One region of the Streptomyces sp. 4N124 genome, then DNA from elsewhere that is predicted to be linked to it. Evidence: predicted binding sites of a transcription regulator. Region 1 holds the regulator's gene; each other region holds the start of a gene.

Region 1 (4,889 bases):
AGACCCCGTTCTTCAACGTGATGAAGGACGCCGGCGTCTCCATCAACGAGATCGACCACGTCGTCCTCGTCGGTGGCTCCACCCGTATGCCCGCCGTTGCCGAGCTCGTCCGCGAGCTGACCGGCGGCAAGGACGCCAACAAGGGCGTCAACCCGGACGAGGTCGTCGCCATCGGCGCCGCCCTGCAGGCCGGTGTCCTCAAGGGTGAGGTCAAGGACGTCCTGCTCCTCGACGTGACCCCGCTGTCCCTCGGTATCGAGACCAAGGGCGGCATCATGACCAAGCTGATCGAGCGCAACACCACGATCCCGACGAAGCGCTCCGAGATCTTCACGACGGCCGAGGACAACCAGCCGTCCGTGCAGATCCAGGTCTACCAGGGCGAGCGCGAGATCGCGGCGTACAACAAGAAGCTCGGGATGTTCGAGCTCACGGGCCTGCCGCCGGCCCCGCGCGGTGTCCCGCAGATCGAGGTCGCCTTCGACATCGACGCCAACGGCATCATGCACGTCACGGCCAAGGACCTCGGCACCGGCAAGGAGCAGAAGATGACCGTCACCGGCGGCTCCTCGCTGCCGAAGGACGAGGTCGACCGGATGCGCCAGGAGGCCGAGAAGTACGCGGAGGAGGACCACGCCCGCCGCGAGGCCGCCGAGTCCCGCAACCAGGGCGAGCAGCTCGTCTACCAGACGGAGAAGTTCCTCAAGGACAACGAGGACAAGGTCCCCGGTGAGATCAAGACCGAGGTCGAGGCCTCCGTCGAGGAGCTGAAGGTAGCCCTCAAGGGCGAGGACACCGCCGTCATCCGCACGGCCACCGAGAAGGTCGCGGCCGTCTCCCAGAAGCTCGGCCAGGCCATGTACGCCGACGCCCAGGCCGCGCAGGCCACGGGCGGCCCGGAGGGTGCCACCGACGGCGGCGCCAAGGCGGACGACGACGTCGTGGACGCCGAGATCGTGGACGACGAGCGCAAGGACGGTGCGGCGTGACCGAGGAGACCCCGGGCTTCGACGAGAAGCCCGACGTCCCCTCCGGCGCGACCCCCGACGACGCCGAGCCGCAGGCCGCTCCCGAAGAGGGAGCGGCCCCGGCCGGGGACGTGAACGCAGAAGCGGGCCTGCTGGCCCAGCTGGACCAGACGCGTACGGCGCTCAGTGAGCGCACGGCGGACCTCCAGCGGCTCCAGGCCGAGTTCGCGAACTACCGCCGCCGGGTCGAGCGCGACCGGATCGCGGTCAAGGAGATCGCCATCGCGAACCTCCTGACCGAGCTCCTGCCCGTGCTCGACGACATCGGCCGCGCCCGGGACCACGGCGAGTTCGTCGGCGGATTCAAGTCCGTCGGGGAGTCGCTGGAGACCGTCGCGGCGAAGATGGGACTGCAGCAGTTCGGCAAGGAGGGCGAGCCCTTCGACCCGACGATCCACGAGGCGCTGATGCACTCCTACGCGCCGGACGTCACCGAGACGACCTGCGTCGCGATCCTCCAGCCGGGGTATCGCATCGGCGAGCGCACCATCCGCCCCGCGCGGGTGGCGGTCGCCGAGCCGCAGCCGGGCGCGCAGACAATCAAGGCCGAAGAGGCCGAGGCCGGCGACGACAAGGAGAACGGTGGCCCGGACGAGGGCTGACGTTGAACTGACGACGAGAGAGGAGGGACGTCGAGGATGAGCACCAAGGACTTCATCGAGAAGGACTACTACAAGGTCCTCGGCGTCCCCAAGGACGCCACCGAGGCCGAGATCAAGAAGGCGTACCGGAAGCTCGCCCGCGAGTACCACCCGGACGCCAACAAGGGCAACGCCAAGGCCGAGGAGCGCTTCAAGGAGATCTCCGAGGCGAACGACATACTCGGCGACCCCAAGAAGCGCAAGGAATACGACGAGGCACGCACCCTCTTCGGCAACGGCGGATTCCGCCCGGGGCCGGGCGCGGGCGGCGGCAACTTCAACTTCGACCTGGGCGACCTCTTCGGAGGCGCCCCCCAGGGCGGGGGTTCCGGAAGCTTCGGCGGCGGCATCGGTGATGTCTTCGGGGGCCTGTTCAACCGGGGCGGCGCCACCACGCGCACCCAGCCGCGACGCGGCCAGGACATCGAGTCCGAGGTCACCCTCAGCTTCACCGAGGCGATCGAGGGCGCGACGGTCCCGCTGCGGATGTCCTCGCAGTCCCCCTGCAAGGCCTGCTCGGGCACCGGCGACGCGAACGGCAACCCGCGGGTCTGTCCGACCTGCGTGGGCACCGGCCAGGTGGCCCGGGGTTCGGGCGGCGGCTTCTCGCTCACCGACCCCTGCCCGGACTGCAAGGGCCGCGGCCTGATCGCGGAGAACCCCTGCGAGGTCTGCAAGGGCAGCGGCCGGGCCAAGTCGTCGCGCACCATGCAGGTCCGTATTCCGGCCGGGGTGTCGGACGGCCAGCGCATCCGCCTGCGCGGCAAGGGCGCACCCGGTGAACGGGGCGGCCCGGCAGGCGACTTGTACGTGGTCGTCCATGTCGACGCCCACCCGGTGTTCGGCCGCAGGGACGACAACCTCACCGTCACCGTCCCGGTGACGTTCACCGAGGCGGCGCTGGGTGGAGAGGTCCGGGTCCCGACGCTGGGCGGCCCTCCCGTCACCCTGAAACTGCCGCCGGGCACGCCCAACGGCCGCACCATGCGGGCGCGGGGCAAGGGCGCGGTCCGCAAGGACGGCACCCGCGGCGACCTGTTGGTCACCGTCGAGGTGAGTGTTCCGAAGGACCTGACGGGGAAGGCTCGTGACGCGCTTGAGGCGTATCGCGAGGCGACCGCGGGTGAGGATCCGCGGGCGGAGCTGTTCCAGGCCGCGAAGGGAGCTTGATGGAGATGGACGGCCGTCGACGCAACCCGTATGAACTGACCGAGGAGACCCCGGTCTACGTCATCTCGGTGGCGGCCCAGCTGTCCGGCCTGCACCCGCAGACGCTGCGTCAGTACGACCGCCTGGGCCTGGTCTCCCCGGACCGCACCGCCGGCCGGGGCCGCCGCTACTCGGCCCGCGACATCGAACTGCTCCGCACCGTGCAGCAGTTGTCGCAGGACGAGGGCATCAACCTCGCCGGCATCAAGCGCATCATCGAACTCGAGAACCAGGTCGCCGCCCTGCAGTCCCGCGTCGCGGAACTCCAGGCGGCCCTGGACGGCGCGGCGGCGGCGATGCAGCAGCGCGAGGCGGCGGTGCACGCGTCGTACCGCCGCGATCTGGTGCCGTACCAGGAGGTACAGCAGACGAGCGCGCTGGTGGTGTGGCGGCCGAAGCGGCAGCAGGACTGACCTACCTCTGCGAAAGGGGCCCGGAGGCTGAACCTCCGGGCCCCTTCGCGTTGCTCACGCGCGGTCAGAGCCGGTCCCCGTCAGAGCCAGTCGTCCCAGATGCCGTAGGCCTCCTGCTCCCGGATCTCCTCGTTGCCCGCCGGGTCGGTGTACACGGCCCGGTAGTAGTACAGCCCGAGCCGGTCCTCGTGCACCGTCTCGTCCAGGTGGAACTTCGGGTCGTGGACCTCGCCGGTGGCGAACAGGGTCCAGGTGCCGGTGACCGCGTCCCACTTCTCCCAGCGGTAGTCCGTGAAGTCACTGCATGGCGGGTCGTAGATCGTCTCGCCGCAGCGGACGTAGAGCTCCGGGTACTGGTCCTCGTACACGGTGGTGCCGGTCCAGCCCGGCGGCCGGGTGTCGGGCAGGGTGACCGAGACCTCGGCGGGGTGGAAGGCCTCGGGGCCGGCGTACGAGTCGATCAGGCCGGAGCCGTCCGTGGCGGCCACCTTGTAGACGTGGGCGGCTCCGTCGGGGACCGTCGGGCAGAGGATCTCGGTGGCGGCCAGGGAGTCGCCGGTCCAGCAGTTCTCCTTCCAGGCCGTCTCGCCGGTCTCCGGGTCGGTGACGCCCTGCCACACGCGGTAGCCCGTGACGTCGTCGTCGGCCGGAGGCGTCCAGGTCAGCCGGACGCCGAGCGGAATCACCTCCGCGGTCAGGTTCTCGACCGGGGCCGGGCGCTGTGTGTCCGGGAAGGTCGCCGTGGCGGCCGGGCCGGGCTGCGACTCGTGCCCGTAGGTGTCGACGGTCACGATCCGGTAGTCGTACGTCGTCTCGGAGGCGCCCGAGACATCCCAACAGGTGCCGCGGAGCAGCTTGCTGCCGGCGTACGCGGGGACGTTCGCACCGGTGACCCACGACCAGGACACCGACGGGGGCTCCATCGTGTCGTTGAACAGTTCGTTCGGCTTGCACAGGTCCACGGTGGTCCTCTCGCCGGTCGCCGGGTCGGTGCGGACGATCTCGTACGAGAGGTACTTGCCTCCGTCGAAGGTCCACGGATCGACGCTCTCCCACTCGATCATCACCCCCTCCTCGAACCGGCTCGCGGTGGTCTCGTACGCGGGGATCGCCTCGGGCCGGTCGGCCATCGTCAGGGTGACCTCCACCGGAGCGGCGGCGTTGCCCTGCGCGTCCAGCGAGCGCACCGCGTACCGGTAACTGTCGAAGACCGCGGCCAGCTGGCGCGGCACGACGTCGGTCTGCGCGGTGGTGCCCCCGCCGGGCAGCGCGTCGCTCCAGCCGCCGGTCGCGGGGTCGTACTGGACGACCTGGTAGGAGGCGGCCCCGTCGACGGCGGACCACAACAGATGCGGGACGCCCGACCGGTACGTCACGCGCACGTCGGTCACAGGTGCCGGGGGCGTCAGGTCGGCCGTGGTGAACGTGGTGGCGGCCGAGTAGGCGGACCAGTTGCCGGCGGCGTCGCGCGCTCGGCCCCGATAAGTGACCTTGCTGCCGTCGGCCGGGTACCCGGTGTCGCAGATCGCGCCCTTGGCACCGGTGTAGACGGTGGACCAGGTGCCGGTGGCGGGGTCGAGCCGCTGCATCTCGTACCA
Region 2 (4,889 bases), on a different contig from region 1:
GACGGTCCAGGACTTCGGGCATGTCGTATGCAGTGGGCATCGACCCATCGTGGCACTTCTCTGACGGATTGTTGACGGAATCGCGGAGAGAGCACGGGGTGCCGGTGTCGTCTGAGAGTTGGGTGTGAATCGGCTGCGAGGTGGCGTCGGTCACAGACAGCCGCTCACGAGGGCGCAGAGGGTGGGGGCGCAACGGAAGGAGCGCCGCACGGTGGAACGGATCGCGCCGACGACGTCTCCTGACGCCCTTCCCGAGGTCTCCGGGCTGCTGAACGGGATGCCGCGGCAACGGGGACCCGTGCCGGCGCCCCCTCGCAAGCGCGCCCCCCGTCCATGGCGCCTGCTGCCCACCCCCACGGGCACCCCCTTCACCTTCACCTACGCGGCCGTGCTGGCGGGCACCTCGCTGATCATGGAGTACGCCGACCCGGCCGTCGTCCACACCCTCGTCCAGGGCTCCAGCACGGACGTGGCACACCTCGTTGCCACACCCGTGTTCGTGCTGCTGGCCAGCGCGCTGTGGGTCGCGGGCGGGATGCTGTCGCCGTTCGCGGTGGCCTTCCTGCTCGTCCTCACCGCCCTGGAACGGCGGATCGGCGGCGCGCGCACGGCCGTCGTGTTCCTGGCCGGGCATGTGCTGGCCACCCTCGCGACCGAAGTCCCCATCGGCCTCGCGGTACTGGCGGGCCATCTGCCCGACACCTCGCTCCATCGCCTCGACTACGGCATCAGCTTCGGCGTCGCGGCCTCGATCGGCGCGCTGGCGGGCCTGCTGTCACCGTGGCTGCGGTGGCCGCTGCTGGGTCTGTTCGGCTGGGTGCTCGTGGAGGACCTGATCGCGTTTCTGGATCCGATGTCCAATTGGGGGCATCTGATCGCGCTGGGGATCGGGATCGGGATGTGGCCGATAGTGCGGGGCGCTCCGCCCTAGGTGGGCTGGGATGTTGGTCGTCTGCGGCACCCTGGTGGCTGGTCGCGCCCACGCGGCGGAGCCGCATATTGATACAGCCCCGCGCCCCTTTGGGGCGCGTCGCCCCCTGCAGGCTATTTACGGAAGCGTCTTCCTCGCTCCCCACGGTCGTCCTAGGCTCGTGGACGTGCAGATTGGCGGCCCCTTCGCGGCGGAAGACCGCCGGGACTTCGAGCAGATCCTCGACGAGGTGCTGCGCTCTGCCCCGCACCGCCCGGAACTCACCGCCGTCGGACAGCGGCTCAACTCCGAACAGCTGCGCACCATGGCGCTCAGCGCCTCCGCACTCATCACGGCAGCGGCGGTCACCGAGTATCAGGACTACGTCCGCATCCGTGAGGAAGTGCGCCGACCCGCCGGGGCGGACTCGGCCTCCGAGAGCACCGGCGCGGGCGTCGTCGCCGTCGCCGCGGTCCTGGCCCCCGTCCTCGCCGCCACCGCCGCGGCCGTCCTCCTGATCGTCGGGTACACCCTGAAGGCGCTCGAACCCACGTCGAGCGCTGCCCGGACCCTGCTGACCACCGGCTGGGTCTTCGGCGCGATGGCCGCGGTCGCGATCCTCGTCGCCGCCGTCGGGCTGCTGATCACCGCCCTGCGCAACGGCCGCTCGTCCGCGGCCAGCCCCTCCGGCGAGCCGACCGACAGGGTGGCCAGCGCCAGAGAGGCCTGGCGCGAGGCCCTGCTGGAGCGCGGCATCGTGCCGTTCCTCCGTGAGGCGCTGGCCGAACCGGGCGGTGCCCGGGCCGTGCATCCGAGGCCGACGTCCGAGCCTCAGCCGGAGTAGCACCGGGAATGCGCAGGCTCCCGCGGCGCTTCCCCGTATGGCCCACTTTCCCGCCCGCCCCAACGCCTTCACCAGCACCGTCACTTCGATCGCTGACAGCGAACAGGCGCCGGGGAACATTCGGAGGCTCACGAGCATTGAGTCGGCATAGCTCAACTTGACTGCCGAAGGGGAGATCATGGCTTCGACGTCCTCACCGCTCACCCTGCCCGTGCTGCCGCTCGACGACGAGGTCGTGCTGCCCGGGATGGTGGTGCCGCTGGACCTGAACGACACCGATGTACGGGCCGCGGTGGAGGCCGCCCAGGTCGCCGCGCGGTCGGAGCCGGGGAAGCCGAAGGTGCTGCTGGTGCCGCGCATCGACGGGACGTACGCGGGCACGGGTGTGCTCGGCACCATCGAGCAGGTCGGCCGGCTCGCCGACGGTGACCCGGGTGCCCTCATCCGGGGGCGCGGGCGCGTGCAGATCGGGGCCGGGACCACCGGGCCGGGCGCGGCGCTGTGGGTAGAGGCGACCAGGGTCGACGAGAGCGTGCCCGAGCCGCTGCCGGGCCACGTCACCGAACTGGTCAAGGAGTACAAGGCCCTCGCCACCGCCTGGCTGCGCCGGCGCGGCGCCTGGCAGGTCGTGGACCGCGTGCAGGCCATCGACGACGTCTCCGCGCTCGCCGACAACTCCGGCTACTCGCCCTTCCTCACCACCGACCAGAAGATCGAGCTGCTGGAGACCGGCGACCCCGTCGCCCGCCTCAAGCTCGCCACCCAGCAGCTGCGCGACCACCTCGCCGAGCAGGACGTCGCCGAGACCATCGCCAAGGATGTCCAGGAGGGCGTCGACAAGCAGCAGCGCGAGTTCCTGCTCCGCCGTCAGCTGGAAGCCGTACGCAAGGAACTGCGCGAGCTGAACGGCGAGAAGGACGGCGAGGAGTCCGACGACTACCGCGCCCGCGTCGAAGCCGCCGACCTCCCCGAGAAGGTCCGCGAGGCCGCGCTCAAGGAGGTCGACAAGCTGGAGCGGTCCAGCGACCAGTCCCCGGAGGGCTCCTGGATCCGCACCTGGCTCGACACCGTCCTCGAACTGCCGTGGAACGAACGGACGGAGGACGCGTACGACATCCAGGGCGCGAAGGAGATCCTCGACGCCGAGCACGCGGGCCTGGAGGACGTGAAGGAGCGGATCACCGAGTACCTGGCGGTGCGCAAGCGGCGCAGCGAGCGCGGCCTCGGTGTCATCGGCGGGCGGCGCGGCGGTGCCGTACTGGCCCTCGTCGGCCCGCCCGGCGTCGGCAAGACCTCGGTCGCCGAGTCGGTCGCGCACGCCATGGGCCGCAAGTTCGTCCGCGTCGCCCTCGGCGGCGTCCGCGACGAGGCCGAGATCCGCGGCCACCGGCGTACGTATGTCGGCGCGCTGCCCGGCCGTATCGTCCGCGCCGTCAAGGAGGCCGGGTCGATGAACCCGGTCGTCCTGCTCGACGAGATCGACAAGGTGGGCTCGGACTTCCGGGGCGACCCGGCGGCGGCCCTGCTCGAGGTCCTGGACCCGGCGCAGAACCACACGTTCCGCGACCACTACCTGGAGGTCGAACTCGACCTGAGCGATGTCGTCTTCCTCGCCACGGCGAACGTCCTGGAGGCCATCCCGGAGGCCCTGCTCGACCGTATGGAGCTGGTCCGCCTCGACGGCTACACCGAGGACGAGAAGATCGTCATCGCCCGCGACCACCTGCTCCCGCGCCAGCTGGAGCGGGCCGGCCTGAACACGGACGAGGTCGTCATCGACGAGAGCGCGCTGCGCAAGCTCGCCGGCGAGTACACGCGCGAGGCGGGCGTCCGCAACCTGGAGCGCTCCATCGCACGGCTGCTGCGCAAGGTCGCGGCGGAGCACGAACTCGGCGAGCGGAAGCTGCCGTTCACCGTCGGCGACGGTGACCTCCGTGGCCTGATCGGCCGGCCGCACCACGTGCCCGAGTCCGCGCAGGACCCGGCGGAGCGCCGTACGGCGGTCCCCGGTGTCGCCACCGGCCTCGCGGTGACCGGCGCGGGCGGTGACGTCCTGTTCGTCGAGGCGTCGCTGGCCGACCCGGAGACGGGCGCGGCGGGCCTGACGCTGACCGGCCAACTGGGTGACGTGATGAAGGAGAGCGCGCAGATCGCCCTGTCCTTCCTGCGCTCGCACGGCGCCGAACTGGAGCTGCCGGTGGCCGACCTGAAGGACCGGGGCGTGCACATCCACTTCCCGGCGGGCGCGGTGCCGAAGGACGGCCCGAGCGCGGGTGTCACGATGACGACCGCCCTCGCGTCCCTGCTCTCCGGCCGCCTGGTCCGCACGGACGTGGCGATGACCGGCGAGGTCTCGCTGACCGGCCGGGTCCTCCCGATCGGCGGCGTGAAGCAGAAGCTCCTCGCGGCCCACCGCGCGGGCGTCACCACCGTCGTCATCCCCAAGCGCAACGAGCCCGACCTGGACGACGTCCCCGCCGAGGTGCTGGACAAGCTGGACGTCCACACCGTCACCGACGTCCGCCAGGTCCTGGAACTGGCCCTGTCGCCGGCCACGAGCGACGCGGCCCCGGAGGTTCCGGTCGCGGCGTGACGGGCGCGACCGGACAGGCAAGGCCCGGGTCCCTGTGAGGGAGGCCCGGGCCTTCGCCGTACGGCGGGAACGTCAGCCGTTGGCCAGCGCGACCACCCGGTCCAGCGCCCCGTTGAACTTGTTGTGGTCCCCGACCGTCGGCCCGGAGGACGTGTACTGCCACATCGTGTAGTACGACCATCCCGCGGGCAGCGTGCCCACGGTCGACGCGTACCGGGCGATCCACAGCGGGTTGGCGGAGGCGAAACCGGCGTAGTTGCCGGTGCACTGGGTCCACCAGCTGGTGGCGGTGTAGATGACGGCGTCGCGGCCGGTGCGGGCCTTGTACTGGTTCAGGAAGTCGCGGATCCAGGTGACCATGCCGCTCTGCGTCTTGCCGTAGCAGGTTGCGCCGTACGGGTTCCACTCGATGTCGAGGGCGCCTGGCAGGGTCTTGCCGTCGCGGGACCAGCCGCCACCGTGGTCGACGAAGTAGTTCGCCTGGGCGGCGCCGCTGGTGGTGTCGGGGGTGGCGAAGTGATAGGCGCCGCGGACCATGCCGA
Region 3 (4,889 bases), on a different contig from region 1:
ACACGATCGGCGTCAGCGAGCGCTCGTACCACCTGCTCTCCCTGTACGGCGGCACCGCGGCCGGTGTCCTCACGGTCGCCGGGATCGTGCTCCTGATCTACCGCCGCCGCACCAACGCGCCGGTGTTCCGCGCGACGACGGCCAACGACAAGGTCATGTACGTCGTCCTGCTCGCCGCGATCGTGCTGGGCCTGGTCGCCAAGCTCGGCCATGCCTCCGGCGACGGCTACAACTACCGTGCGTCCATCGCCCCTTGGGCCCGCAGCCTGTTCACCCTCCAGCCCGACACCGCACGCATGGCGGGCGTGCCCGTGCTGTACCAGATCCACGCGGTGATCGGCATGGCCCTGATCGCGTTCGTCCCGTACAGCCGTCTGGTGCACATGTTCAGCGCGCCGGTGCAGTACCTGTTCCGGCCGTACATCGTTTACCGCAGCCGCGACCCGAAGCAGCTGGGCCCACGTCCGGAGCGACGGGGCTGGGAGCGGGCGGGGTTCTGAGGGCTACGCAGCGCCGCCCTTCTGGTCCCGGTCGTCGTCGACGATCTCCGCGTCCACCACGCCTTCCTCGTCCTGCGGCGAGGTCTGCTGACCGGCGTCCTCCGTCGGTGTCTGCTGGGCCTGGGCGTACATGGCCTGGCCCATCTTCTGGCTGACGGAGGCGAGTTTCTCGACGCCGGTGCGCAGTTCGTTGGTCTCGGCGTTGCGCTCCAGGAGTTCCTTGAGTTCGGTGATCGCGGACTCGACCTCCGACTTGGTGTCGGCGGGGACCTTGTCCTCGTTCTCCCGCAGGAACTTCTCGGTCTGGTAGACGAGTTGCTCGGCCTGGTTGCGGGTCTCCGCGGCCTCGCGGCGGTTGCGGTCCTCCTCCGCGTACTGCTCGGCCTCGCGCATCATGCGGTCGATGTCGTCCTTGGGGAGGGCCGAGCCGCCGGTGACGGTCATCTTCTGCTCGCGGCCGGTGGCGAGGTCCTTGGCGGAGACGTGCATGATCCCGTTGGCGTCGATGTCGAACGCGACCTCGATCTGCGGGACCCCGCGCGGGGCGGGCGGCAGTCCGGTGAGGTCGAAGACGCCGAGCTTCTTGTTGTAGGCGGCGATCTCGCGTTCGCCCTGGTAGACCTGGATGCCGACCGAGGGCTGGTTGTCGGTGGCGGTGGTGAAGATCTCCGAACGCCGGGTCGGGATCGTGGTGTTGCGCTCGATGAGCTTGGTCATGATGCCGCCCTTGGTCTCGATGCCCAGGGACAGCGGGGTGACGTCGAGCAGCAGGACGTCCTTGACGTCGCCGCGGATGACACCGGCCTGGAGGGCGGCGCCGACGGCCACGACCTCGTCCGGGTTGACGCCCTTGTGCGGGTCCTTGCCGGTCAGCTCCTTGACCAGTTCGGTCACCGCCGGCATCCGGGTCGAGCCGCCGACGAGGATCACATGGTCGACCGCGGAGAGCTTGATGCCGGCGTCCTTGACCGCCTGGTGGAAGGGGGTCTTGCAGCGGTCGAGGAGATCGGCGGTCAGCTCCTGGAACTGGGCACGGGTCAGCTTCTCGTCGAGGTGGAGCGGCCCCTCGGCGGAGGCGGTGATGTAGGGGAGGTTGATCGTGGTCTCGGTGGACGACGACAGCTCGATCTTGGCCTTCTCGGCACCCTCGCGCAGCCGTTGCAGCGCCATCTTGTCGTTGCCGAGGTCGATGCCGTACGACCCCTTGAACCGCTTGACCAGGTACTCCATGACCCGCTGGTCCCAGTCGTCGCCGCCGAGGTGTGTGTCGCCGTTGGTGGCCTTGACCTCGATGACGCCGTCACCGATCTCCAGCAGCGACACGTCGAAGGTGCCGCCGCCGAGGTCGAAGACCAGCACGGTCTGCTCCTCGCCGCGGTCGAGGCCGTAGGCGAGCGCGGCTGCCGTCGGCTCGTTGATGATCCGCAGCACCTTCAGGCCCGCGATCTCCCCGGCTTCCTTGGTCGCCTGCCGCTGGGCGTCGTCGAAGTACGCCGGTACGGTGATCACCGCGTCGGTGACGTCCTCGCCGAGGTAGGACTCCGCGTCCCGCTTCAGTTTCTGCAGGACGCGGGCGGACAGTTCCTGCGCCCGGTAGCGGGTGCCGTCGATGTCGCGCTGGTCCGGGAACCGCCAGCTTCCGTCGCCCATGTGCCGCTTCACGGAGCGAGCCGTGCGCTCCACGTTCGTCACGGCCTGCCGTTTGGCCACCTCACCGACGAGCACCTCGCCGTTCTTCGCGAAGGCCACGACCGACGGTGTGGTCCTGGCCCCCTCCGCATTGGCGACGACGGTGGGTTCGCCGCCCTCCAGGACGGCGACCACCGAGTTCGTGGTCCCGAGATCGATTCCGACCGCACGTGCCATCGCTGTCCCCTTCCGCCAGGGCCGCTCCCGCACTCCAGCACAAAACTTGAGTGCGCTGTTGTCAATGGGACGGGTACCCAGAGAGGCATTCAGGTCACTGAGTGAGCATACGGTCACTTTCAGAGGGCGGCACAGCAACGCCCCTAAGGGGCGCGGGGAACCGCGCGATCAGCCACGACGGCGCCGCAGCCGACAACGAACCGCGCCATCCCCGCCCCCCTAGCGGAGCGTCACGCCAGTTTCGCCGACAGCGTGATCGTCGTCCCCGTGAGCGCCTGGCTGACCGGGCACCCCACCTTCGCCTCCTCCGCCGTGGCGACGAACGTGTCGTTGTCGATCCCCGGAACCGTGCCCTCGACCGTGAGATGAATCCCGGTGATCCCCTCACCCGGCTGGAAGGACACGTCCGCCGAGGTGACGAGCTTCGTGGGCGGCGTACCGGCCTTGGCGAGCATGTTCGAGAAGGCCATGGAGAAGCAGCTGGAGTGGGCGGCGGCGATCAGCTCCTCGGGGCTGGTCTTGCCGTTCGCGTCCTGGGCGCGCGAAGCCCACGTGACCGGCTGCTCGCCGATGGCCCCGGAGGAGTCGAAGGTGACGACGCCGTTGCCCTCGAGAAGGTTGCCTTCCCAGACCGTGTGTGCGGAGCGCGTGGTTGCCACGGTTCTTCCTTTCGCATGGGGTCCCGTTGCGGGGTTCCGTGGACCCATCCGATCACATTCCGGCTCACCGCACGCGAAACACCGGCCCACGTGCGGTGAACGGCAGTCGGGCGCCCTGGGGAATCAGATAGGCGTGCTCGCGCCGCACCCGGAGCGTGTCGCAGTCGCCGTCCGTGATCACCAGCATGGGAGCGCCCGGCGGGAAGTCGTCCGCCCGGTGCAGCAGGTCGATGCCGGGCTGGAGGACCGTACCGCCGCGGCCGCGCACCCGCACGCGCCCGGCGATCTCGGTGACCGGCAGGAATCCGGCGTCGTGCGGGGCCGCGTCGCAGAAGACGACGCGTGCGGCCGGTACGTCGCGGGCCTCGGCGTACGAGGCGATGGCACCGAGCGCCTTGCCGAGCAGCGTGCGGTCCATGGAGCCGGAGGTGTCGAGGACGACGCCGAAGGTGCAGCGGGCGATCTCCTCGGGCGGGAAGTAGCGTCCCGCGCGCGGGATGTCGGGGGTGGAGGACTGGCGGCGCGAGGGCCGGGCGTACGACCGTACCGGCTCCGGACGGGGCACGAACTCGTCGAACCAGCGGGCCAGTTGGGCGTCCCACGGCAGCGGCGGATGGCTCAGCGCGCGGATCTCCTCGACCAGGCCGCCGGGCAGGAACCCACGCCCCTGCCCCCGGTGCAGGTCGAGGCCCTGGCACAGGCCCCGGCGGTAGAACTCGTCCAGGTCGACATAGTCGCGCGGGCTGCCGAGCGGTCCGCCGAGGATGTCGCCCACGCCCTTGCCGCGCAGGGTCGACAGACGGCGCATCCGGCGGAGGTCGACGGCGATGCGGTCGTAGACCTCCTCGGCGGAGAGATCCTTGAGGCCGGGGTCGAAGAGCAGTCCGTCGGGCATGGTGCCGATCTGCATCTCGGTCAGCCAGCCGTTGATGACGTAGTCGCAGGCGACGTTGAACAGATACGGGTCGCGTGGGCCGCAGCGGTCGCCGTGGCGCAGGGCGGCGTGCAGCATCTCGTGGGCGAGGACGAACCGCCATTCCTCGTCGTCGAGTTCGCGCAGGGGGTTGATGTAGATCTCGGCCGCCTCCGCGTCGACGGCGGCGACGGAGATGCCGTGGGCGCGGGCGAGTTCGGCGTCGGCGACCAGGGTGATGCCGGCCGCGATCCCGCCGAGCAGCGGGTAGGAGGAGACGAACCAGCTCAGGGCCCGCTCCCAGGGCTGGAGCCGGGTGGGTGCGCCGCGCATCGAGTCGCGGCGCCCACCGGCCACGTCCATGGCGGTGGCCACGGTGCGGGTGAGGGCGTGCGCGAAGTCCAGCTGCCAGTTCTTCGGGGTGCCGCCCATCCAGGTGTCCCACGGCACCAGGAGCTGGTCCGGGTCGCCGCCGGCCGTGCCGCAGTGCTCGTACGCGCCCGGGATGCCGTCGCGGCGCCAGCGGGCGGCGAGCTGCTCCTCGTCGCCGTCGGGGTAGGCGGGCGGCAGGGCGTCGGGGGTGCGGCCGATGGAGAAGCCGAGCAGGAAGCGGTTGACGACGGCGCAGCGGGCGGCGAGCTCGTACCGGTCGGGCTGGGTACGGCGGCCCTCCTTCGCCGGGACGTGGCCGAAGCCGAGGTGGATGATGCCGTGGGCGATCGCCCAGGCCCAGTCGGCGGGGTCGGCGCGGCGGGTGGGGTGGACGTGCACCACACCGTCGGAGTCGACGCGGACGAGCCCGGAGGCGGGCGAGAGCGGGCAGTCCTCCTTGCGGCAGGTGCTGAACCCGACCGCGGCCAGCGCCCGGTTGGCCCGCACCAGCCGCATCCCCTCAGCGAACGCCTCGGCCGCGAGGTCCTTCTTCGGCTGCTTGGAACCCCGGTTGCGGCT

Evidence for each region. Region 1 encodes HspR, which represses chaperone genes until heat shock. Its sites were predicted from a motif close to TTGAGNNNNNNNNNCTCAA; they were not measured.
Region 2: the regulator HspR is predicted to act here: its motif matches at 1,892-1,910, upstream of lon (endopeptidase La).
Region 3: the regulator HspR is predicted to act here: its motif matches at 2,413-2,431, upstream of dnaK (molecular chaperone DnaK).

Annotation. Positions count from the first base shown of each region.
Region 1 covers NZ_JBQQBS010000074.1:31,297-36,185, reverse strand. Annotated here, with positions in the region: gene dnaK (molecular chaperone DnaK) at 1-989, shown strand, start outside; gene grpE (nucleotide exchange factor GrpE) at 986-1,630, shown strand; gene dnaJ (molecular chaperone DnaJ) at 1,667-2,839, shown strand; gene ACTWQO_RS42935 (heat shock protein transcriptional repressor HspR) at 2,845-3,291, shown strand; gene ACTWQO_RS42930 (PA14 domain-containing protein) at 3,372-4,889, opposite strand, start outside.
Region 2 covers NZ_JBQQBS010000005.1:109,603-114,491, reverse strand. Annotated here, with positions in the region: gene ACTWQO_RS06935 (spermidine synthase) at 1-40, opposite strand, end outside; gene ACTWQO_RS06930 (rhomboid-like protein) at 212-931, shown strand; gene ACTWQO_RS06925 (hypothetical protein) at 1,092-1,754, shown strand; gene lon (endopeptidase La) at 1,933-4,347, shown strand; gene ACTWQO_RS06915 (lysozyme) at 4,420-4,889, opposite strand, start outside.
Region 3 covers NZ_JBQQBS010000041.1:58,711-63,599, forward strand. Annotated here, with positions in the region: gene narI (respiratory nitrate reductase subunit gamma) at 1-500, shown strand, start outside; gene dnaK (molecular chaperone DnaK) at 504-2,366, opposite strand; gene ACTWQO_RS32800 (OsmC family protein) at 2,597-3,025, opposite strand; gene ACTWQO_RS32805 (vWA domain-containing protein) at 3,090-4,826, opposite strand.